DNA from 3 places in the Peribacillus sp. TH16 genome. Region 1 is predicted to be linked to each of the others. Evidence: riboswitches for the same ligand, from Rfam matches in the RefSeq annotation. Region 1 holds a riboswitch; each other region holds the start of a gene.
The links. A riboswitch is a leader RNA that binds a small molecule or an ion and turns the genes downstream of it on or off. The one in region 1 is predicted to bind glycine.
Positions count from the first base shown of each region.

Region 2: another riboswitch for glycine. It lies ahead of JFV29_RS10205 (amino acid permease); the one in region 1 lies ahead of glyA (serine hydroxymethyltransferase).
Region 3: another riboswitch for glycine. It lies ahead of gcvT (glycine cleavage system aminomethyltransferase GcvT); the one in region 1 lies ahead of glyA (serine hydroxymethyltransferase).

Region 1 covers NZ_JAEKEM010000009.1:189,987-197,866, reverse strand. Annotated here, with positions in the region: gene JFV29_RS15060 (amino acid permease) at 1-1,013, shown strand, start outside; glycine riboswitch at 1,330-1,435, shown strand; gene glyA (serine hydroxymethyltransferase) at 1,555-2,805, shown strand; gene JFV29_RS15050 (serine dehydratase beta chain) at 2,825-3,337, shown strand; gene sdaAA (L-serine ammonia-lyase, iron-sulfur-dependent, subunit alpha) at 3,337-4,218, shown strand; gene gcvT (glycine cleavage system aminomethyltransferase GcvT) at 4,239-5,348, shown strand; gene gcvH (glycine cleavage system protein GcvH) at 5,502-5,897, shown strand; gene gcvPA (aminomethyl-transferring glycine dehydrogenase subunit GcvPA) at 5,899-7,251, shown strand; gene gcvPB (aminomethyl-transferring glycine dehydrogenase subunit GcvPB) at 7,244-7,880, shown strand, end outside.
Region 2 covers NZ_JAEKEM010000002.1:2,111,700-2,119,579, reverse strand. Annotated here, with positions in the region: partial or broken gene tnpB (IS200/IS605 family element RNA-guided endonuclease TnpB) at 1-618, shown strand, start outside; gene JFV29_RS10215 (sodium:solute symporter family protein) at 1,080-2,546, opposite strand; gene JFV29_RS10210 (DUF3311 domain-containing protein) at 2,543-2,743, opposite strand; gene JFV29_RS10205 (amino acid permease) at 2,932-4,272, opposite strand; glycine riboswitch at 4,452-4,530, opposite strand; gene JFV29_RS10200 (ketopantoate reductase family protein) at 5,086-6,012, shown strand; gene JFV29_RS10195 (amino acid permease) at 6,449-7,837, shown strand.
Region 3 covers NZ_JAEKEM010000009.1:1,042,456-1,050,335, reverse strand. Annotated here, with positions in the region: gene comGG (competence type IV pilus minor pilin ComGG) at 1-303, shown strand, start outside; gene JFV29_RS19045 (YqzE family protein) at 535-735, shown strand; gene JFV29_RS19040 (YqhG family protein) at 827-1,624, opposite strand; gene JFV29_RS19035 (DEAD/DEAH box helicase) at 1,602-3,290, opposite strand; glycine riboswitch at 3,661-3,748, shown strand; glycine riboswitch at 3,752-3,835, shown strand; gene gcvT (glycine cleavage system aminomethyltransferase GcvT) at 3,989-5,095, shown strand; gene gcvPA (aminomethyl-transferring glycine dehydrogenase subunit GcvPA) at 5,114-6,460, shown strand; gene gcvPB (aminomethyl-transferring glycine dehydrogenase subunit GcvPB) at 6,453-7,880, shown strand, end outside.

The sequences.
Region 1 (7,880 bases):
GTTTAATTGCGCTTGTCATTTTGCTATTTATGAATCTAGCAACCGTAAAACTTTTTGGCGAAATGGAATTCTGGTTCGCATTAATTAAAGTTATCGCTATTCTAGCACTTATAGTTATCGGTATTTTCATGATTATTAAAGGCTTTTCCACAGATTCAGGCGCAGCCAGTTTCACGAATCTATGGAGCCACGAAGGTATGTTCCCAAATGGAATAAATGGATTTATCCTCTCATTCCAGATGGTAGTGTTTGCGTTTGTTGGTATTGAACTTGTAGGACTTACAGCAGGTGAAACAGAAGATCCAGAGAAAGTTATCCCAAAAGCAATTAATAATATTCCTATTCGGATTATAATTTTCTACATTGGCGCACTTATTGTCATTATGAGTGTTTATCCGTGGAATGCAATCATCCCATCGGAAAGCCCATTCGTCCAAGTATTCGTGGCTGTTGGTATCGCTGCAGCTGCTGGTATCGTCAATTTTGTCGTCCTAACATCGGCTGCTTCGGCATGCAACAGCGCAATCTTCAGTACAAGCCGGATGGTATACTCACTTGCCAAAGATAAAAATGCACCTGTGCCATTTGCAAAACTTAATGCCCGTAAAGTACCTTCCAATGCACTGGCCTTTTCAACTGTCGTCATTCTGACTTCCGTTGTTTTGAACTATTTAATGCCAGAAGGAGTATTTACGTTAATTACAAGTATTTCTACAGTATGTTTCATCTTTATTTGGGGAATTACTGTCATCAGTCATTTGAAATACCGCAAAACAAGGCCAGATCTAGCGAAAATGAACAAATTTAAATTACCACTTTATCCAATTTCTAATTACTTGATCCTTGCTTTCCTAGCTTTCGTACTTGTTGTGCTTGCACTTGCGGAAGATACTCGTGTTGCCTTGTTCGTAACTCCTGTTTGGTTTATTTCGCTGATTGCGATTTATAAGATGCAGAAAACGAAGGCAAATCATGCGGATCAGGCGAATCAGAAAGAGGTAGCGGAAAATTAAGAGGCTACGGACAAAAGTCAGGGACCTACTATTAACTTTATCAAAATAGTCAACTTGCAAAAAACGATGATACAAGCAGCCGTGAGTAACCTGGATGACCATATGTGATATTCATAAAGTAAGAATTTTCAAAAAAATAATGTTAACGCTTACAAGAAAATCTTGACATTCTTATTTCCACCAATTATTCTAAACATAATAAAATTAAATATGAGCGAATGACGGTTGTGGGAGAGTGCAATGCGACACGCCACCGAAGGAGCAAGTTCCAAAAAGACCCTTGGAACAAATCTCTCAGGTAGATGGAACCACAACTGGACGCACCTCTGGAGAGCGCGTATAAAGTAGTACGCCACCAAAGGGGAAAGGCCCTTTTAATATAAAAGGGTTAAACTCTCAGGTAAAAGGACAGAGAAGGGTAGAGAAAGCTAAACTAAGCTACCCTTCTCTGTTCTTTTTTGTGCGCAAAAAAGGGTAGTGTTTCGTAGTCACTAGCTATGCAACAAACCTTTAATTCAAAAATTTTCAAGGGGGAGTACAAATGAGTTTACAGCAAAATGATTCAATCATTTTTCAAGCTATCAGAAACGAGCAAAATCGTCAGCATCAAACCTTAGAGTTGATTGCATCAGAAAACTTCGTCAGCCAAGATGTATTAGAAGCAATGGGAAGTGTAATGACGAATAAATATGCAGAAGGATATCCAGGAAAACGTTATTATGGCGGATGTGAATTTGTCGATGTGGCAGAACAAGCAGCTATTGAGCGCTTAACAAAGCTGTTTGGTGCCAAATATGCAAATGTTCAGCCTCACTCGGGTGCACAAGCAAATTTCGCAGTATTTTTCGCACTGCTTCAGCCTGGTGATAAAGTAATGGGAATGAACCTTTCACATGGCGGCCACTTAACTCATGGAAGTCCAGTCAGTGTTTCAGGAAAATGGTTTGAAGTAGTGTCTTATGGAGTTAGAGAAGATACCCAATTAATTGATTATGATGAGTTGGAAGCTATCGCAATGAAAGAAAAACCAAAATTGATTATTGCAGGGACAAGTGCCTACCCAAGAACCATTAATTTTGCACGATTTAGAGAAATTGCTGATCAAGTTGGAGCAAAACTTATGGTGGATATGGCTCATATTGCAGGGCTGGTAGCGGCCGGTCTTCACCCATCCCCAATCCCATATGCAGATGTTGTGACAAGTACTACTCATAAAACATTGAGAGGGCCTCGCGGGGGTATCGTTTTAACAAACGATGAAGAGATTATCAAATCGATAAATAAATCTGTATTCCCAGGAATTCAGGGCGGCCCTCTCATGCATATTATTGCAGCAAAAGCGGTTGCTTTCAACGAAGCATTACAACCAAGCTTTAAGGACTATGCGAAACAAGTCATTGAAAATGCTGCAACACTTAGTGAAACATTAAAAAATGAAGGTGCAGCTCTTGTTTCTGGCGGAACAGATAATCATATTGTCCTTTTAGATTTACGTCCGTGGAATTTAACAGGAAAAGAAGCAGAGAAATTATTAGAAGAAGCAGGCATCACCGCTAATAAAAATACGATTCCATATGATCCAGAAAAGCCATTTGTTACCAGTGGTATCCGAATGGGAACAGCAGCATTAACAACACGAGGCATGAAGCAGGATGAAATGGTGAAAATCGGTAAAGTGATTTCAGCTGTTCTAAAGAGTAAAGGGGATAAAGACGTTCTGGAGACAGCAAAAGAAACAACCAAAGGAATTTGTGATATTTATCCGTTATTTCAACAACCAATTACTGTGTAAGAAAAAAGGGGGGGACTCAATGGAATTTCAAAGTTGTTTTGACATAATAGGTCCAATCATGGTAGGACCGTCAAGTTCCCACACAGCCGGAGTAGTGTCAATCGGTAAATTCATCCATGAACTGTTAGGAGATTATCCAAAAGAAGTCAAAATTGTATTCTATGATTCATTTGCTGAAACCTATCAAGGACATGGAACAGATAAAGCACTGCTTGGCGGATTACTTGGGATGGATACCGATGATTCACGCATTAAAAACTCATTGGGATGGGCAAAAGAGAATGGAATGCAGTACGAAATTGAATTTGAAAGCTGCTGCGAGTATTTTGACCATCCTAACACAACAATCGTGACAGCAAAACACGGCGATTGTGTAGTAAAGGTAGGCGGAGCATCACTTGGTGGTGGTTTATCCAAGATTTTCATGATAGACGACGATATGGTAGCGATTCGTCTCAGTGCAGGTGATGACTTTTCAGCCCTTGCTAGTTCTTATCATCCAAGAAAGAAAGTAATGGACAAGGCTATATGATGGAAATCCAGACCATGAAAGAACTAAATGAAGCTTGTCAAAGAGAAGAAAAAAGCATTGGCGAAATCATGCTAATGATGGAAGCAGAAAAGTCAGGAAGAGACCAACAAGTTATTATCAGTATGATGGAAGAACGATTGATAAAAATGAAGGAAGCCGTTGATAACGGTATAAAGGATGCCTCAACCGCACCGAGTGGAATTTCTGGCGGAGATGCTTTGAAAATGAATGATTACGTTCAACAAGGTAAATCTTTGTCAGGCAGCTATATAAGCAATGCAATGAGCTTTTCATTGGCAACTTCTGAAAGTAACGCCCGAATGGGGGTCATTGTAGCTACCCCAACTGCGGGTGCAGCAGGGATTTTGCCTGGGGTACTGTTTTCGCTTCATAAAAATGATGGCACGCCTTATAAAGATTTAGTCATGGGGTTATTCACGGCAAGTATGCTCGGGCTTGTCATTGCGAACCGTTCTTTCATTTCGGGGGCTGCTGGTGGCTGTCAAGCAGAGGTGGGCTCCGCAACGGCCATGGCAGCGGGGACAATCGTTGAGTTAAAAGGCGGAACACCACTGCAAGCCGTGAATGCGACAGCCATTGCGATGAAGTCACTTTTAGGATTGGTTTGTGATCCAGTCGCAGGACTTGTGGAAGTTCCTTGCATCAAGCGGAATGTGATTGGAACCTCAATTGCATTTTCAGCGGCCGACATGTCTCTAGCTGGGATTGAAAGCCGCATACCTTGTGATGAGGTAATTGAAGCCATGTATAAGGTTGGAAATGATATGCCAAGGACCCTTCGAGAAACGGCTCTTGGTGGCTTGGCAATGACAGAAACCGGTAAACGGGTGAAAGAACGTCTTTTTTGTAGGAAATCATGAATCATAATCGGGGGTAGATCATGGGTACTGAAACAGCATTAAAGCAAACACCGCTTTTTGAAGTATATAAAAAATACGGAGCAAAAGTTATTGATTTTGGTGGCTGGGCTCTGCCAGTTCAGTTTTCCAGCATTTTAGAAGAGCATGAAGCTGTTCGAACAGAAGCAGGACTTTTTGATGTTTCTCATATGGGAGAAGTACTTGTGGAAGGGAAAGATGCCGAGAGTTATATTAACTACCTTGTTACAAATGATGTAACAAAGCTTAGCATCAATCAAGCACAGTATACCGCAATGTGTTATCCAGACGGCGGAACGGTCGATGATTTATTAGTTTATAAATTAGGGAATGAAAAATATTTACTCGTTATTAATGCCGCAAACATTGAGAAAGATTACGAATGGATGAAGCAGCATGTAAAAGGAGAGATGGCGCTCCAAAATATTTCGGAAGACATCGCTCAGCTTGCCATCCAAGGTCCAAAGGCAGAAAGCATTTTGCAAAAGTTAACGGAAATAGATTTATCAGAAATTGGCTCTTTTAAATTCGCCCAACATGTCAACATCTCCGGGATTACCGACATACTTGTATCCCGTACAGGTTACACAGGAGAAAATGGATATGAACTTTATTTAGCAGCAGACAAAGCGGTAGTACTCTGGGAAAAGCTCTTAGAAGCAGGAACTACGAATGGATTACAACCATGTGGACTTGGTGCACGGGACACGCTTCGACTTGAAGCACGTCTTGCACTCTATGGCCAAGAACTCAGTAACGATATCAGCCCGCTTGAAGCAGGAATCGGCTTTGTCGTAAAGACGAACAAAGAAAGTGACTTTATCGGAAAATCTGCTCTTACAGAACAAAAAGAAGCTGGATTAAAACGAAAATTAGTAGGGATTGAAGTAACAGGCAGAGGGATTCCGCGTCATGGTTACAAGGTAATTTCTCAAGGTGGAGAGGAAATAGGTATTGTTACATCCGGAACACAATCACCATCTTTGAAGAAAAGCTTAGGTCTTGCCTTGGTATCAGCCGACCAAGCTGAAGTGGGGACGCCGATAAAAGTGGAAATTCGTAATAAACTGATTGAAGCTGTTATTGTTAATGCACCATTCTACAAAAGATAAGTGGAAATATTTTAATAGAGTTATCGTGTAGTTTTTAAGTCGATTTCCGCTACTTTACATGCAGCCCGAAATCGACAACCTGCTATGAGTAAAATCGGTCTTTTATTATCTGAATTATAACAAAAATCAAAAAACAGAGAGGGAGAAAAAACAATGACAAAAGTAACATCAATTTTACGATATAGCAAAGAACATGAGTGGGTGCAACAATTAGAAGGAAATCGTGTACGTATTGGAATCTCTGATTATGCACAAAAGGCGTTAGGTGATATCGTCTTTGTTGAAAATCCAGCGATTGATGATGAAGTAACTGTCAATGAATCGATGGGAACGATCGAGTCAGTTAAAGCAGTTTCCGAACTTTATTCACCTGTTTCAGGTACGGTAGTTACCGTAAACGAAGAGTTAGAAGGCGCTCCAGAGACGATTAACGAGCATCCATTGGAAGCAGGGTGGTTAGTCGAAGTAGAAATGTCCAATCCAGAAGAATTAGATTCACTTCTAAACGAAGATGAATATCAAGCATTTACTAATGAAGGAGAGGAATAATATGACAGCCACTTATAGATACCTCCCTGATACGAAACAGGACCAAGAGGAAATGCTCAAATTTCTAAATATTTCTTCTATAGATGAGTTATTTGAAGATATTCCAGCTGAAATTAGCCTGCAGGATGAGCTAAACATTCCAGAGGCGGTTCCTGAACCGCTTCTTTTGAAAAAAATGAATCAGCTTGCTACAAAAAACAAAAATGCAAATCATTACCCAACTTTTCTAGGTGCAGGTACCTATGATCACTATATTCCAAGTGTGGTAAATCATATGATTTCACGTTCCGAATTTTACACAGCTTATACACCCTACCAACCGGAAATCAGTCAAGGTGAATTACAAGCGATTTTTGAATTTCAAACGATGGTTTGTGAGTTGACAGGAATGGATGTGGCTAACTCTTCCATGTACGATGGTTTTACATCGCTTGCAGAGGCTGCATCACTTGCCGTTGCATCTACAAGACGTTCAAAAGTACTTGTATCCAAAGCGGTACATCCTGAATCCCGTGCTATTTTACATACAGTAGCTGGAGGTCCGGGATACACAGCTGAGGAAGTAAATCTTGCTGATGAGGTTACAGATTTAGGGAATCTGCAAGAACAAATCGATAAGGACACTGCTGCCGTAATTGTTCAATATCCAAATTTCTTCGGTTCCATTGAGGATTTAAAAGCAATTAAGAAAATTGCGGAAGAAAAAGGTGCCCTTTTAATCGTAAGCGCCAATCCTCTTGCACTAGCACTCTTGCAGGCTCCTGGGAAACTTGGGGCAGATATTGTGATCGGTGATATGCAGCCATTAGGAATCCCGATGTCCTTTGGCGGTCCACACTGCGGCTATTTTGCGGTAAGTAAGAAACTCATGCGCAAAATCCCAGGACGTATTGTAGGGCAAACAGCAGATGAAAAAGGACAACGTGGGTTTGTGTTAACACTGCAAGCGCGTGAACAGCATATTCGCCGTGATAAAGCCTCATCCAATATTTGTTCCAACCAGGCATTAAATGCTCTTGCCTCCTCTATTTGTATGACATCACTTGGAAAGCAAGGGATTCGTCAAATGGCACAGCTAAACATTGAGAAAGCTGATTACATGGCGAAAACTTTAGAACAGAAGGGCTTTACCATAATCAATGAAGCACCATTCTTCAATGAGTTTGTTGTCGGGCTTCCTCGACCGGTAAAGGAAGTCAATGAAAAACTTCTTAAGGCCGGTATTATCGGTGGATTTGATTTAAAAAGTGATTACGGCTTTGTAAATCAAATGTTGCTAGCTGTGACTGAGCAGCGAACAAAAGAAGAAATTGATCAATTTATTGATGTTTTGGAGGCGATTGTAAATGGTTGAATATAATGAGTTAATTTTTGAAATAAGTCGACCAGGACGTGTGGGCTCAAGTCTTCCGGAAAGTGACGTTGACTGTGTTGATATAAATGACAAATTTCCAAAGCATTTAATTCGTGATGAACCGGCAGAACTCCCGGAAGTATCAGAGTTGCAACTTGTCCGCCATTATACAGCGCTTTCTAATAAAAACCATGGGATCGATAATGGGTTCTATCCGCTGGGTTCTTGTACGATGAAATACAATCCGAAAATAAATGAAGATGTGGCACGTTTGGAAGGATTTAGCCGCATTCATCCATATCAGCCGGTTGAAACTGTACAGGGTGCACTAGAGGTTTTATATGAATTACAAGAAGAGCTAGCTGTCATCACAGGAATGGATGCTGTAACTTTACAGCCATCTGCAGGGGCTCAAGGGGAATGGACAGGTTTAATGATGGCTAAGGCGTACCATGCTCAAAAAGGTGAAACCAGAACGAAAGTACTTGTTCCAGACTCCGCGCACGGTACAAATCCTGCAAGTGCAAGTGTTGCTGGTTTTCAAACGATCACGATCCCATCCGATAAAAATGGATTAGTTAACCTAGAAGAATTAAAGAAACATGTAGGCCCTGATACTGCTGCGCTAA
Region 2 (7,880 bases), on a different contig from region 1:
TCGTGCGGTGTAGATGTTGGTTTGAAGAATTTTGCTATTCTTTCAGATGGTACGGTCTATCAAAACCCAAAATTCTTCCGGACGGTCGAAAAGAAATTGGCCAAAGCACAACGGATTCTTTCAAGGCGACAAGAAATAGCCTTGAATCAAAATAAACCATTGGCTGAAGCCAAAAACTATCAAAAACAAAAACGAAAAGTGGCTATCCTACACGAAAAAATTTCAAATGCCCGAATGGATTACTTACATAAAGTTTCTACCGAAATCATCAAAAACCACGATGTTATTGGAATGGAAGACTTGCAAGTGTCGAATATGATGAAAAATCACAAACTAGCTAAAGCTATTAGTGAAGTATCTTGGTACCAATTCAAAAAAATGTTGGAATACAAAGCAAAATGGTATGGTAAACAAATCGTGACCGTATCTAAAACGTTTGCTTCTAGCCAATTGTGTTCTAGCTGCGGTTACCAAAATAAAGACGTTAAACATCTGAACCTTCGTGAATGGGATTGTCCTTTTTGTACTACTCACCACGATCGAGATATTAACGCAGGACTCAATCTAATGAATGAAGCCATAAGGCTTCTAACCGTAGGAACTACGGGAGTAGCCTAATTAAAAATTGGTCGATAGGCTAATGTTCTTAGGAATCCCCCACTTCAATCAGACCGTAAGGTCGATAAGTGGTGGGTAGTTCAACGTATACTTACACGAATTCCTGGAGTTTTTCTTTCAGGGATTTTGATTTCTTGAATCTGAAAAAAGTGTACAGCTGACTGAACCGTAAATTATATCTTGTACTTTTCATCAGTATGATCTTTTGAAAAACATTTTATCTGCTGAGTGCCAAGGCTCTTCTGTCTTTCATTACACGTGTATTAAGAGAAAAATAGACGGTTTAAGGGAGAAAAACGCCGAAAAAAGAAGTGTGTATCCTTTATGGGGTATGAGATACATAACAATCGAAAGGCTCAGTCATTTGACTGAGCCTTTCGATTGTATAATTTACGGTGCACTTTTAATCCCCAAAAAACCACCGTCAAAGAAGTACTTCATATATCTTTAACAGATTTAGATTATTTTGCGGGATCTACCTGAACCGAGAGCTTTCTGAAAGCGAGACTTACAGTAATCATAACAAAGAAATTGACCGCCAAGGCAATGATTCCAACATTCAAATCCTTCGCTGCCTGTGGTAAGGATGGAAACATGGTACCTATGGTTGAATGACTAAGCGTAATGTAGGTTACGATGGCCAATCCGCAGATGATCCCGGCGATCGCTCCATATTTGTTGATGGTATTAGTCTTTTTCAGGCTAAAGAGAAGAGACGGAAATAACTGTGTGATAAGACTGTATCCCATGAGAATTAATGCTGACATCGTTTCGCCGCCGTTTAAGGTAAAGTAGACTGCAATTAATGCAATAACAGGAACGAGGAACTTTGCTAATCTTACAACGTTCCGATCGGATACTGTAGGTGCAAATTCCTTATAGACGTTTTTCGCGAGCAGTGTAGCCACACTCATTAAAAGCATGGATCCTGGTACTAATGCGGTCAGCACTCCAGCTCCGCCGATTATGCCTATAAACCATGGATCAAAGGTCTCAATAGAAAGGCGCAGCAACGAGAGGTCTGCATCTGCCCCAACGAGTCCAGGCACTTTCAATATAGCAGTAAATCCTACAAAAAAGACAAATAACAACATGAGCGTATATAACGGACTGATTATAGCATTTTTACGAAATACTTTCCCGCTGCGCGCCGAATAGACAGCGCTGAAAACTTGGGGCCACATGTAAAAACCAAATACAAGCAATATTACCGTGGAGATAAACCATGAAACACTAAGCCCCTGTTCAGGAAGCTTTAGAAAACCAGGCTTGGCTGCATTTACGGCCTCAAACATCGGTTGAAAACCACCAAAGTAATGAATAGGAAGATAAATTCCTAAGAATCCTATAATCACGATCATCATGATATCTTTAATGACTGCTGTCCAAACTGAGCCGTGTATTCCAGAAATCATAACATAAATGGTAAGGCTGATTGCTCCCATCCAGACCGCGGTAGACATTGAAATTGCTCCATAAGATGCTTCTGAAACAATAATCCCTAATCCTTTAAGTTGCACGACAATCACTGGAATCATAGATACCACACCGACAAGTGCTGCCAGAATTCCTAAGCTTGGGCTCTTATACTTGCTTACAAAGAAATCAGATTGAGACATTAGACTATTTTCTTTGGCATATTTCCATATTTCCGGAAGAAGCCAATATGACAATACATAAGACAAAGTAATGTAAATAAGGACGTATAAAGCGGGTGCACCCTTACCATAAGCCCAGCCGCTGCCGCCAAGGAAGGAAAACGTCGTATAAATTTCTCCAGCCATCAATAGAAAGACGAATATAGCACCAAAACCACGGCCTCCAACCGTCCATTGTTCCAAATTCATGTCTTTTCCTTTTGAAGATCGAATACCTAAAAAGATTGATAAAAGTAAAAATCCTAAAATAATTAAGAGGGAAATATTCATTCCTGGTCACCTTCCCGATTTCTGGGGTCCAACTTATACATGATGCCCAAAATAACGGATGTAAGGACCACCCACATAGCCATCCAAAACATATTAAAAGGCATCCCTAATACATAAGGTTCTATTCTGTTAACAAACGGAAGAAATCCTAATATGCCTATAAAAGGAACTAGAGTAAGTATATATATAATCTTCATTAATCCAACCCCTCCATTCTAAGTGAAAAGTCATTCATATCGACTTACAGTACCTTACACTATTTTATTATAAAATTTACTGTGGCTGCAGTATATATTTTAGTAGCACTTCTCTGTGTTAGCAAAATAAATTGAAAAAAAGGAAGGGAGTGTCCCTTCCTTTTAATTCCTGCGACCATGAAAAATAGCTACTTTTTTTTCTGATAATTATAGAGTACGAGTAGAAGAATGAACCAGATTGGCGTCATTAACAGTGAAAGTCGTGTAGCTTCAGCGAATAGCATAACGATTAGGATGAACAGAAATAATCCTAAAATAACGTAATTGATAAAGGGTGTAAAAGGAGCTTTGAATGTAGAGTGGGCTCTCAAGTCCGGACGTTTTTTCGTATATTTGATATGTGAAATCAAGATGATGCTCCAAACCCAAATAAAACAGATGGCACTGATTGTAGTTACTATTGTAAAGGCCTGTTCAGGTATCATTTTGCTTAGCAATGCCCCTAGGGAGACGACGATTGCCGATGTAACCAAGGCATTACTTGGAACAGCATGTTTATTTAATTTTGCTAATTTTGCAGGAGCATCGTTATTATTGCTTAATGTATAAAGCATACGGCTTGTTGAAAATAAACCGCTGTTGCCGGCAGATGCAGCGGATGTCAGGACAACAAAATTGATAATCCCTGCAGCGATTGGAATGCCGATTAGTGTAAAGACTTCTACGAATGGACTGCTTGATGCATCCAGCTGTGTCCAAGGATTGACGCATAGAATGACGAGTATGGCACCTACATAGAAAAGTAAAATTCGGACTGGGATTTTATTGATGGCTGATGGTATATTTTTTTTCGGGTTAGCTGTTTCTGCTGCAGAAACACCAATTAATTCGACCCCTACAAAGGAGAAGACAACCAATTGTAAAGATAGCAGGAAGCCGGATACGCCGTTCGGAAACATGCCTCCGTGGCTCCAAAGGTTGGTGAGTGAAACGGTTCCTGTATTGGTTTTAAAGCCAATGACTAACAGGATGATGCCTACAATAATCAAGGCAATAATCGTGATGACTTTAATGAGCGCGAACCAGAATTCAAGTTCTCCAAACAATTTAACCGTCAATAGATTCAATCCTAACAGAATGACTAGGCATGCAAGAGCTGGTATCCATTGAGGGATATCGAACCAATATTGCATATAGACACCAACCGCAATGATATCGGCCATGGCTGTCATGATCCAACAGAACCAATAGGTCCATCCGGTTACGAATCCAGCCCACGGCCCGATATATTCGGTAGCGAATTCGGTGAATGACGTATAACCGGCGTTGGATAAAAGTAATTCCCCTAAAGCCCTCATAACAAAAAATAAGGCAATCCCTATAATAAGATAGGAAAAGATAATGGATGGGCCTGCTAATTGGATGGCTTTACCGGATCCAAGAAATAAACCGGTGCCAATGGTTCCTCCTATTGCAATTAATTGTATATGGCGATTTTTTAAATCTCTTTTCAATTCCTGTTTAGCCAATTTGAGCATCTCCCGTTGTATATGATCTTAGTCGTGTGGAGCGTTATTCCACATTCCGTGTAGCTCGTTGTTTTCACCTCGCTTATGCCATTGAATGGCAATATCTTGGATTTTGGACAATAAAAAAAGAGATTGGATACTACCAATCTCGTCAGGTTTAAGAATAACAATTCATCATTCGTTACTCTTCTGTCCTTTTGCCTGAGATTGTGAATCCTTCGGCGCTGTACTATGTACAGTCTCTCCAGAAGCTGCTCCTGCTATAGTGTGATCCATAGCATTCAACGCTTGCTAGTATGCGGTTGTAATAAATGTCCGTTTGTAGAAGAATTGAATCTTCCTTCGGTCATTTGTCATTATACTTAAATAACGTCAATATAATATTGGAATTCTATCATTGTTTATTCTATAGGTCAATATGAAAATTGGAAAGTTAGCGGGTAATGTAGTTGGTATATATCAACTCTTTAAAAATAGTGATTGGAAAAGCCATAATGACTGTAGCTGATAGTTAACGGGTACACTTTAAAATCAATACAAAAAACAACAACAAATTTTGTGGTTATCGTTCCTCAGAAAAGTAGACTTCGTTTAAGCCTTAATTTTCCTTTTGGTGATATATATGAACCAAAAGGAAGCTGTAAGGGATGTTACAAACCCCTCGTGTCATTATTGGTATTTCACAATATTGTAGCTTTTCTAGGTGGTTTTTTTCTAAACAATTCATACCATAGAACTGGCATTTTAATCGCGACCGTTTTCCGAATAGTGTGATAATATTTAGGTAAAAAGGTGAAGGGAATTAGAGATGCTATGGCGATAAAGACAGTATCAATTGTTGGATTAGGAGCACTGGGCATTTTATATGGACATCATTTATCAAAGGAAATGCCGAAGAAGAATGTGAGGATTATTGCGGATACAGCTAGAATAAAGAGATATGTCCAGGATGGGGTTTATTGCAATGGTGAGCTTTGTGACTTTCATTATGTAACGCCTGAAGAAATATGCGAGCCTGCAGATTTGATGATTTTTACTGTTAAATTTAGTGGATTGGAAGATGCTATTGAAGCGGTGAAGAATCAAATTGGAAAACAGACGATTATTATTTCTGCTTTGAATGGGATCACAAGTGAAGCGATTATTGGTGAGGCGTATGGAAAGGATAAAGTCTTATATTGTGTTGCGCAAGGTATGGATGCTGTTAAAGAAGAAAATAAGTTGACATACGACCATATGGGCATACTCTGCCTTGGTGAACGGGAACCTGGATTGGTTTCAGAAAAGGTTCAGCAGGTGGCAGATTTTTTTGAAAAAATGAAGGTCCCATATGAGATAGATACGGATATGTATAAGCGGCAATGGGGGAAATTTATGCTGAATGTTGGTGTTAATCAAACTGTTGCTGTCTATAAAAGTAATTATGGTGAAATTCAACGAAAGGGTCATGCAAGAGAAATGATGATTTCTGCCATGAGAGAGGTTATCGTTCTGTCAGAGAAAGAAGGAATTCATTTAACGGAAAGAGATCTGGATTATTGGTTAAGTGTATTGGATACATTAAGCCCAGAAGGAAAGCCATCCATGGCTCAAGATATCGAAGCTCGACGTTACAGTGAGGTTGAGTTATTTGCAGGTACGGTATTAAAATTAGGTGAGAAATACGGAGTGCCTACACTTGTAAACAAAGAGTTATATGAACGAATTGAATTTCTCGAAAGTCAATATAATTTCAACTAAAGTTTGACTTTTTTCTATGATAACTCCCTCACCTTGCTCTAGAACAAGGCCATTTGAACTGAGCTCAGTCTTTAAAGACTGGGTTTCCTTTGGTTGTGTTAAATTCCCTACTTTATCTTATTAGGGTCATGTTATTTTATTGATTTCTTAAAATACTAATATATCTAATATCACTTTTAGTGATTGAATTTTTTATACTGGTTAGTGTTTCCTCTAGAAATACATTTGTTTTTTTACAGAATATTTATTATTATAAGATAAGATTATAAATTATGCGATATGAAAAAGAATTGGAACTTTTTAAATCTAATCTAAGTATGGAAAATGAATCAACAGTTGTTTTGATCTAAATTGAGAGTTAATTAGGGGCTAGAAAAAAACTTTAATAACCTTGTACGAAGTATAGTCGCTAATATTACATCTGGAGGAATTAATCATGTCAAACAAAGAATTAAAGAGAGGGCTAGAGGCACGTCATATTCAGATGATCGCTTTGGGCGGTACCATTGGTGTTGGGTTATTTATGGGATCAGCAAGTACGATTAAATGGACTGGACCATCTGTAATGCTAGCTTATGCTATCGCTGGTCTTTTTATATTTTTCATCATGCGTTCTATGGGAGAAATGCTTTATTTAGAGCCTACTACGGGTTCGTTTGCAACATTTGCGAGTAACTATATTCATCCTTTAGCAGGTTATATGACTGCATGGAGTAATTGGTTTCAGTGGGTAATCGTCGGAATGTCCGAGATAATTGCCGTTGGAATGTATATGAAGTATTGGTTCCCAGATTTACCCGCATGGATACCAGGTGTGATTGCCATGGTTATCCTAGGGGCTGCAAACCTCATTTCTGTAAAATCTTTCGGGGAATTTGAATTTTGGTTTGCGCTTATTAAAATTATAACGATTGTACTGATGATTATTGCTGGACTAGGTCTTATCTTTTTCGGATTTGGAAATGGCGGTGATGCAATTGGATTATCAAATCTTTGGGCAAATGGCGGCTTCTTCACCGGGGGCTGGACAGGGTTCTTCTTTGCGCTTTCCCTTGTTGTAGCATCCTATCAGGGCGTTGAACTTATCGGTATCACTGCGGGTGAAGCGAAAAATCCAACGAAGACTGTAACAAAAGCTATCCAAAGCATCATTTGGCGTATTTTAATATTCTATATTGGCGCTATTTTTGTCATCGTGACAGTCTTTCCTTGGAACCAACTAGATGACATCGGTAGTCCGTTTGTTTCAACCTTTGCTAAAATAGGTATTACTGCAGCAGCAGGTATTATTAACTTTGTCGTAATCACAGCGGCGATGTCTGGATGTAATAGTGGGATTTTCAGTGCAGGTCGTATGCTTTACACTCTAGCAATGAACGGTCAAGCTCCTAAAATCTTTGCGAAAGTATCTAAAAATGGAGTGCCAGCTTATTGTACGATTGCTGTCCTTTTAGGTTTAGCAATTGGTGTTGTCTTGAACTACCTTGCACCGCCACAACTATTCCTTTATGTTTACAGTGCTAGTGTTCTACCTGGAATGATTCCATGGTTTGTCTTACTTATTAGTGAGCTTAAATTCAGAAAGGTAAGAGCTGCGGAAATGGAAAACCACCCGTTCAAAATGCCTTTTGCCCCTTACAGCAACTATGCAACAATTGCATTTTTACTGATGGTGCTGGTTGGTATGTGGATTAACCCTAGTACTCGTATTTCCCTGATTGTTGGGGTCGTTTTCCTAGCTATAGTCGTAGCAAGTTATTACATTTTAAAAATGGAGAAGCGAGTACCATTAGAGGCTAAGACCGATGATGATATTTCCAGCTAAGAAGCAAGTAAGGATTTAGGGACATCATCTTGTTCAAGGAAAC
Region 3 (7,880 bases), 850 kb from region 1:
CAATTTGTCATCGATAAAAAATTTTATAAAGAAGTGGAAGAAACGCTTGTGGCCGATCATTTAGTGCATCTAGCCGTTAATGAGGTAACAGCTGGATGGGGTGAAGATATACCGAAGAACCTTCAGGGGGATATCTCATATCCCAATGGTGATGTCCATTATATATTAACGAAACAAGATGCCCGTTATGCCTTTATTGAATTTGCTTCCTCGACTAAAGATAACCGAGTTGGTAGAATCATTATTCAATATGACAAAGAGTTAGGTAGAGTTGTAGAATGGATAGAAAAACAGTCCGTATAACACGTATGAAGGCAACCTGATGGTGCGGATTCAGGAAGGATGAAAACGTTTTTGGCTGACTGAGAATGGGATATCGAACGGAATGATTAGACTAATGTCAGGTTTCCACTAAATGGAAAAGAGGAACTTGCCATCGATACAACAAGCAGGCCCAAATAGTAACCATCTCGGGTAAACTAGAAAGAATAAAAGAAGCATAAGCGGGGCATACTTTATTTAGGGTGATATTGTATGTCTACTAACGCTTATATCAAATATCTTACACAGCAGCTTGTCGAATATTTTAATTTGACCAAGAAAGAACGGAAAGAAAAACGTCGTCATCGGAAAGAGGATAAAAATACTGGTGTGTCCCACTGGTTTGGTATTGTCCCTTTCGCTTTGTCGATGTTTGTAAGAAAAAAAATCAAAAAAAGAAAACAGATGTCCTAAGCTTTTGGACATCTGTTTTTTTTTTTTTTAGTCAGGCAAACCTAGCTAGGCGGTTGTAGTAGAGAAATCATTTCTGAAAAAATAGATCCATTTATCCTAACGCTCTATCTGATAAGTAAAATAAACCGCCATTGATGATTGATATTAGGATATTTGGCTCATATTGGGACTGTAATGCCTGTTTTTCAGTGAAATAACTTTCGCTTTTTTCATCCATATCCTTATAAAAATGCTCCAATAAATTTAAGTCATTCTGCCAGCGCTCCATGGCTTCTTCCGCCCAAGAATGGTCATCGTTCTCGAAGCTGGTTCGGATATATGTATCAAGTCTTGCTAACCCACTCTTTGGCATGATTAATGGTGAGAGGGTGAAGGAGTAATCCGGTATCTTTGGGGTGACTTTAACCGGTAAAACACGATTGTGAAATCCTTCCATGATCTCCCCGGAGATTAAATTCAATCCAACAGACATAAAGGTATCTTTTTTTCGATCACATTGATAAGATATTTTAACATTTAGTGTAAGCCAGGGGAACAATGGATTATGGCGACCATTTGAGGGGAGTGTATCCTCGAAAAGTCTAGTATATCCAGCCAGCCTTTTTGTTGATTCGATAATTTGATGGAGACGGGGCGAACCAAAGTGAATTCGTTCTCCTTTCATATTGGGTGGAGCCTGATCAGGATCAGTAATGAAAGTAATCTGGGCTGGGTTTGGAATCCCGCCAGTTTTTTCAAGATAATGCCAATAAAAGGGACGATTCATTAACTCTTTATCCATTTCAATCGTCAGTTGAACAGTGATATGGGATGGGGCATTCTCTAGTACTTCACAATCATTAGCTTCAAAGAAAGTTATTAAAAAATCATGAATTTCCTGTTGCTGCATGAATCTCACCTTCCTTCATAGTTTGAGCGAATTGAATCATCGATGAAAAATTATCCATCTTGATTTTCATTTCACCCTCAGTTCGGGACTCGCCGACCACGTCAATTAAATATTCTTCGATGTTGGTAATATCCAGCTTCGTTAAAATATCATCCAATTCACCAATTACTTTTTCAAACAAATGGATTTTTTCATATAATAATTTCAAAATATGTTCTTCAACTGTATTTTTCGTTGCAAAGTTATATATCATGACATCTTCTTCCTGGCCAAGTCGGTGAATCCGTCCAATTCTTTGTTCAAGTCTCATTGGATTCCATGGCAGGTCAAAATTAATCAAGTGGTGGCAAAATTGAAGGTTTATTCCTTCCCCACCGGCTTCGGTAGCAATTAAAACTTGAATCTGCTTTTGGAATAATTCTCTCATCCAGTCTTTTTTTCCACGCTTAAAGCCGCCGCGGAAGGGAACTGAGGAAATTCCATTCTGTTGTAAATACCATTGTAAATATAGCTGAGTGGCTCTGTATTCGGTAAAGATAATCACTTTGTCATCAATTTTCTTGATGAGTTCTAAAGCTTTTTCAGCCTTGGAGTTTTGTTCTGTTTCATTTACCTTCTCAAACAGCTCATCTAGCTTTGCTAAAAAGTCAGGGGAAGGCTGTTCATATTTGGCTTTCATGTTTTTCAATGTATAAAAAACGGCTTCTCTGCTGCTGCATGCTTCTCTTTGGAGGGTGAGTGCTGAAAAAGAACTTCCCTTCGATCCATCTGAAATAGGCTTAAATTTGGAAACAGCGTCGTACAAGGCTTGTTCAGTTGGAGAAAATTCAATGATGATTGTTTCCACCTGCCTTTTTGTCCATTCAATTCCAGTATCAGCCCGTCGGTTCCGAATCATAACAGTGTTGACGAGTTCCTTTAGGTGCTCATCCTCAATAACATTTCGGCCTTTGCCTTTATATTTCTCAGAAAAGAGTGTTGCATTTCCCAAGTGTCCCGGTTTCAATAACGAAACAAGATGGAAAATTTCTTCGACTTTATTTTGAATTGGCGTAGCTGTCAGCAATAAACAAAATTTCTTTTTCAGATTTTGGACAAATTCATAGTTCTTCGTTTTATTATTTTTAAGTTTATGAGCCTCATCAATAATGATAAAGTCATATTGCTGATTAAAAATGATATCTCGATGGGGAGCTCGTTTCGCTGTATCAATGGATGATATAACAACATCGCATGATTCCCACACATAGCTTTTTCTTTGAACAACAGCCGGAATATGAAACTTGGTATTCAATTCAAAAGCCCATTGACTTACAAGTGAAGCGGGGACAAGAATTAATACTTTTTTAACAAGACCTCGGATCATATATTCTTTTAGAATCAAGCCAGCTTCGATTGTTTTCCCGAGACCTACTTCATCAGCTAAAATGGCTTTTCCATTCATCTTTTCAACTACCTGCTTTGCCGCTTCCAATTGGTGGGGAAGCGGGGTGAGCTGTGGAAGATGCTTGGGTGCCTGTAAACCTTCAAAATCAGGAATAATGAGGTTTTCTTCCATTTGAACAGCCAATTTATAAAGCTCCCAATTACCCCATGGACCGTCATTTTCCATCTTTTGTAGAAACTCGTCATTCCAATCAGAACTGAAGGATATATTAATTTTCATTGAAACTACTCCTTCTAAAATCATAATTTTCTTATTTAAGGTTGAAACCCGAACATTTTATATGTGAAGTAAGAAAAATATTTCTCTGTAAAAGATATTGCAGAGAAAAGTTTCTTAAGGTAGGATGTAAGTATATTTAGAAAATTCCAATTTCCCAAAACGCTTAAAAGATGAATGTAGTTCATGTTTTTCATAGTATGGGCAACCGCCTCTTACTTTATCCCAGATTAACAGACTAGAGATCATTCATTAAGTTCTGAAGTTTTAAGGAGAGTTGGTAGAGAAAGCATTTTGTAAATGCACAGAGGTTTTACTAACTATCAGTAGGATTAATTACTTTCCTAATTGGTGGAGACACATTTATATGCGGGTGAAGATAAGGGGAGAGACTACGAATGTAGCGCCGAAGGAGCAAACTTAGCAGTGAATCTCTCAGGCAAAAGAACTCTTATTGGACGCAACTCTGGAGAGCGCCGCTCGTTGCAGGACGGCCACCAAAGGGGAAAACCTATTATATAGGTAAACTTTCAGGTTTCAGGACAGAGAAAAAGCTCTTTAGGGCTTTCTCTGTCCTTTTTTGTGCCCTTTTTTCCACATTATGAATCAGGCTGAGAAGTATAAGAAGATTTGACAAAATGGAAAGAAGCTTTTAGAAAAGTGAGCAAAGTAAATCTAAAAAATCTAAGGGGGGTCATTTTTTGACCAATTTAAAAAGAACGCCACTATTTGAGGTTTATCGTGAATACGGAGGAAAAACGATCGATTTTGGCGGCTGGGAACTTCCTGTCCAATTTTCGGGTATCAAGGACGAACATGAAGCAGTTCGTACAAAAGCTGGCTTATTTGATGTTTCCCATATGGGTGAGGTTGATGTGAAGGGCCCAGGGAGTCTTGCCTTTTTACAAAAAATGATGACCAATGATGTATCAAAGCTAAAACAGGGCGGAGCAATTTATACGGCTATGTGTTATGAAAACGGCGGTACTGTTGACGATCTTATCATTTATAAAAAGGCAGAAGACGACTATCTGCTCGTGGTCAATGCCGCCAATACAGAAAAAGATTTTAACTGGCTACAAGCTAATTGTTCAGAGGATGTCCAACTTTCGGATGTATCAAGCGATTATACACAGTTGGCACTGCAGGGACCTTTGGCAGAGAAAATATTACAAAAACTATCTAATGATACACTTTTGAGTGAAATTGGCTTTTTTAAATTCAAGGAAAATGTCCTGATAAATGGGCTTTCCACGATGGTTTCACGTACAGGATATACGGGTGAAGATGGTTTTGAAATATATAGCAACAGTGAAAATGGCCCGGCCCTTTGGAGAGCTATTCTAGATGCAGGAAAAGAAGAAGGGATACAGCCGATAGGTTTAGGGGCACGTGACACACTCCGCTTTGAAGCTAAACTTCCGCTTTATGGACAGGAGCTTTCACCGGATATTACCCCAATTGAAGCCGGGATTGGTTTTGCGGTTAAAGTGGATAAGGAAGCCGACTTTTTCGGGAAAGCCGTTCTTACTGAACAAAAGGAAAAAGGGGCACAACGTAAGCTTGTCGGAATTGAAATGATTGACCGCGGCATTCCTCGTCATGGCTATAAGGTATACAGTGGGGATAAAGTCATTGGTGAAGTTACGACTGGCACTCAATCACCAACATTGAAGAAAAATGTAGGATTGGTACTTATCGATAAAGATTTTTCAGTGATGGATTCTGAAGTCGAAGTGGAAATTCGTTCAAAACGATTGAAAGCTGTTATTATACAAACACCTTTTTATAAAAAACCACGTAAATAGAGAGGAATGGTCATTAAGATGAAACATCGTTACTTACCCATGACAGAGCAGGATAAACAACAAATGCTGGAGGTAATAGGGGTCCCTTCTGTTGAGAACCTTTTCAACGATATTCCTGAAAGTGTCCGCTTTCAAGGCGAATATGACATTAAACCAGCTAAATCAGAGCCAGCCTTAATGAAAGAATTATCAAAACTTGCTTCTAAGAATGCTGATCTTAAAAACTATGCTTCCTTTCTTGGTGCGGGCGTGTATGACCATTATTCACCGGTCATCGTCGATCATGTTCTTTCCCGCTCGGAGTTTTATACAGCCTACACCCCTTATCAGCCAGAAATTTCACAGGGGGAGCTTCAGGCCATTTTTGAATATCAAACGATGATTTGTGAAATGACAGGCATGGATGTAGCCAACTCCTCCATGTATGACGGAGGGACGGCATTAGCGGAAGCAGCGATGCTTGCATCCGGTCATACACGACGTAAGAAAATTCTAATTTCAGCGGCAGTACATCCTGAATCAAGGGAAGTCGTTAAGACGTATGCGAAAGGTCAGCGAGTGGAAGTCATTGAAATTCCATTTAAAGATGGTGTGACAGATCTAGCTGCCTTAAAGGAATTGGCGAAAGACGATATTGCGGGAGTCATTGTGCAATATCCAAACTTCTTTGGACGTATTGAACCGTTGAAAGAAATGGAAGAAATCATTCATGATGTGAAATCCATGTTTATCGTTTCGAGTAACCCGCTTGCACTAGGTGCATTGACCCCTCCAGGTGCCCTTGGTGCTGATATCGTAACAGGCGATGCTCAGCCATTCGGTATTCCAGCAGCTTTTGGCGGACCGCATTGCGGATACTTTGCGGTCACGAACAAACTTGTTCGTAAAGTGCCAGGCCGTCTCGTCGGGCAAACAGTGGATGAAGATGGTAAACGGGGATTTGTGCTGACGCTTCAAGCTCGTGAGCAACACATTCGTCGTGACAAGGCCACATCCAATATTTGTTCCAATCAGGCGTTAAATGCTTTGGCAGCTTCTGTTGCGATGACCGCACTTGGGAAAAAGGGTGTCAAAGAAATGGCAGTGAATAATATACAAAAAGCCTATTATGCAAAAAAAGCTATAAAGGAAAAAGGAATAGAAGTGGTGTTTGAGGGACCATCGTTTAATGAATTTGTCATTAAACTGCCGGCATCTTACCAAGAAATTAATCAAAGTCTTTTTGAAAAAGAAATTATCGGCGGCTTCGACTTAGGGACTGTTTATCCACAGCTGAAAGACCATATGCTTGTGGCTGTAACAGAACTTAGAACAAAAGAAGAAATTGATGCACTTGCGCAGGAATTGGGGGATCAACATGAATAATCAAGATCAATCACTCATTTTTGAAATCAGTACGTCCGGTCGAATAGGGTACAGTCTACCGGAAATGGATGTTGAAGAAATTTCACTTGAAGAGATTTTTCCTGCCGAATACATCCGTCAAGAAGAGGCTGAGCTTCCAGAAGTATCGGAATTAGATATCATGCGTCATTATACAGCTCTTTCCAAACGGAATCACGGGGTGGATTCGGGCTTTTATCCACTCGGTTCTTGTACGATGAAGTATAACCCGAAGATAAATGAAAATGTGGCGCGTTTTAACGGTTTCGCCCATATCCATCCATATCAAGATCCGGCGACTGTACAGGGAGCCTTGGAACTATTATTTGACTTGCAAGAATATTTAACAGAAATCACAGGGATGGATCAAGTGACCTTACAGCCAGCAGCAGGTGCACATGGTGAATGGACAGGATTAATGATGATTCGTGCCTTCCATGAAGCAAACGGCGATACAGCACGGACGAAAGTGATAGTTCCTGATTCGGCACACGGTACGAATCCAGCTTCCGCCACTGTTGCGGGGCTCGAAACGATTACGGTAAAATCAGATGAAAATGGCTTAGTTGACCTTGAAGATTTAAAGCGCGTGGTAGGTTCGGATACAGCGGCTTTAATGCTGACGAATCCCAATACATTAGGATTGTTTGAAGAGAATATTTTGGAAATGGCAAAACTTGTCCACGATGCTGGTGGGAAGCTTTATTATGACGGAGCCAATCTTAATGCAGTCCTATCTAAAGCCCGTCCAGGTGATATGGGCTTTGATGTGGTCCATTTAAATCTCCATAAAACATTTACAGGTCCACATGGTGGCGGTGGCCCGGGATCTGGTCCTGTCGGAGTAAAATCGGATTTGATTCCCTACTTGCCTAAACCACTCGTGGTCAAACGAGATGAGCAATTTATGCTGGATTATGATCGCCCGCAATCCATCGGAAGAGTTAAACCTTATTACGGAAACTTCGGAATAAATGTGAGGGCTTATACGTACATTCGTTCTATGGGTCCTGATGGTCTTAGGGCTGTCACGGAGAATGCGGTCATCAATGCGAATTATATGATGCGTAGGTTGGAACCATATTTTGATTTACCATATAATCGCCATTGTAAGCATGAGTTTGTGCTTAGTGGCCGCCGGCAAAAGAAGTTGGGCGTCCGAACACTCGATATTGCCAAAAGATTACTAGACTTCGGCTATCATCCACCTACTATTTACTTCCCGTTGAACGTGGAAGAAGGAATGATGATAGAACCGACTGAAACGGAGTCAAAGGAAACTCTCGACGCGTTCATTGATGCGATGATTCAGATAGCTAAGGAAGCGGAAGAAACTCCGGAGATCGTACAGGAAGCGCCACATACAACAGTTATTAAAAGGCTGGATGAAACGCTTGCTGCA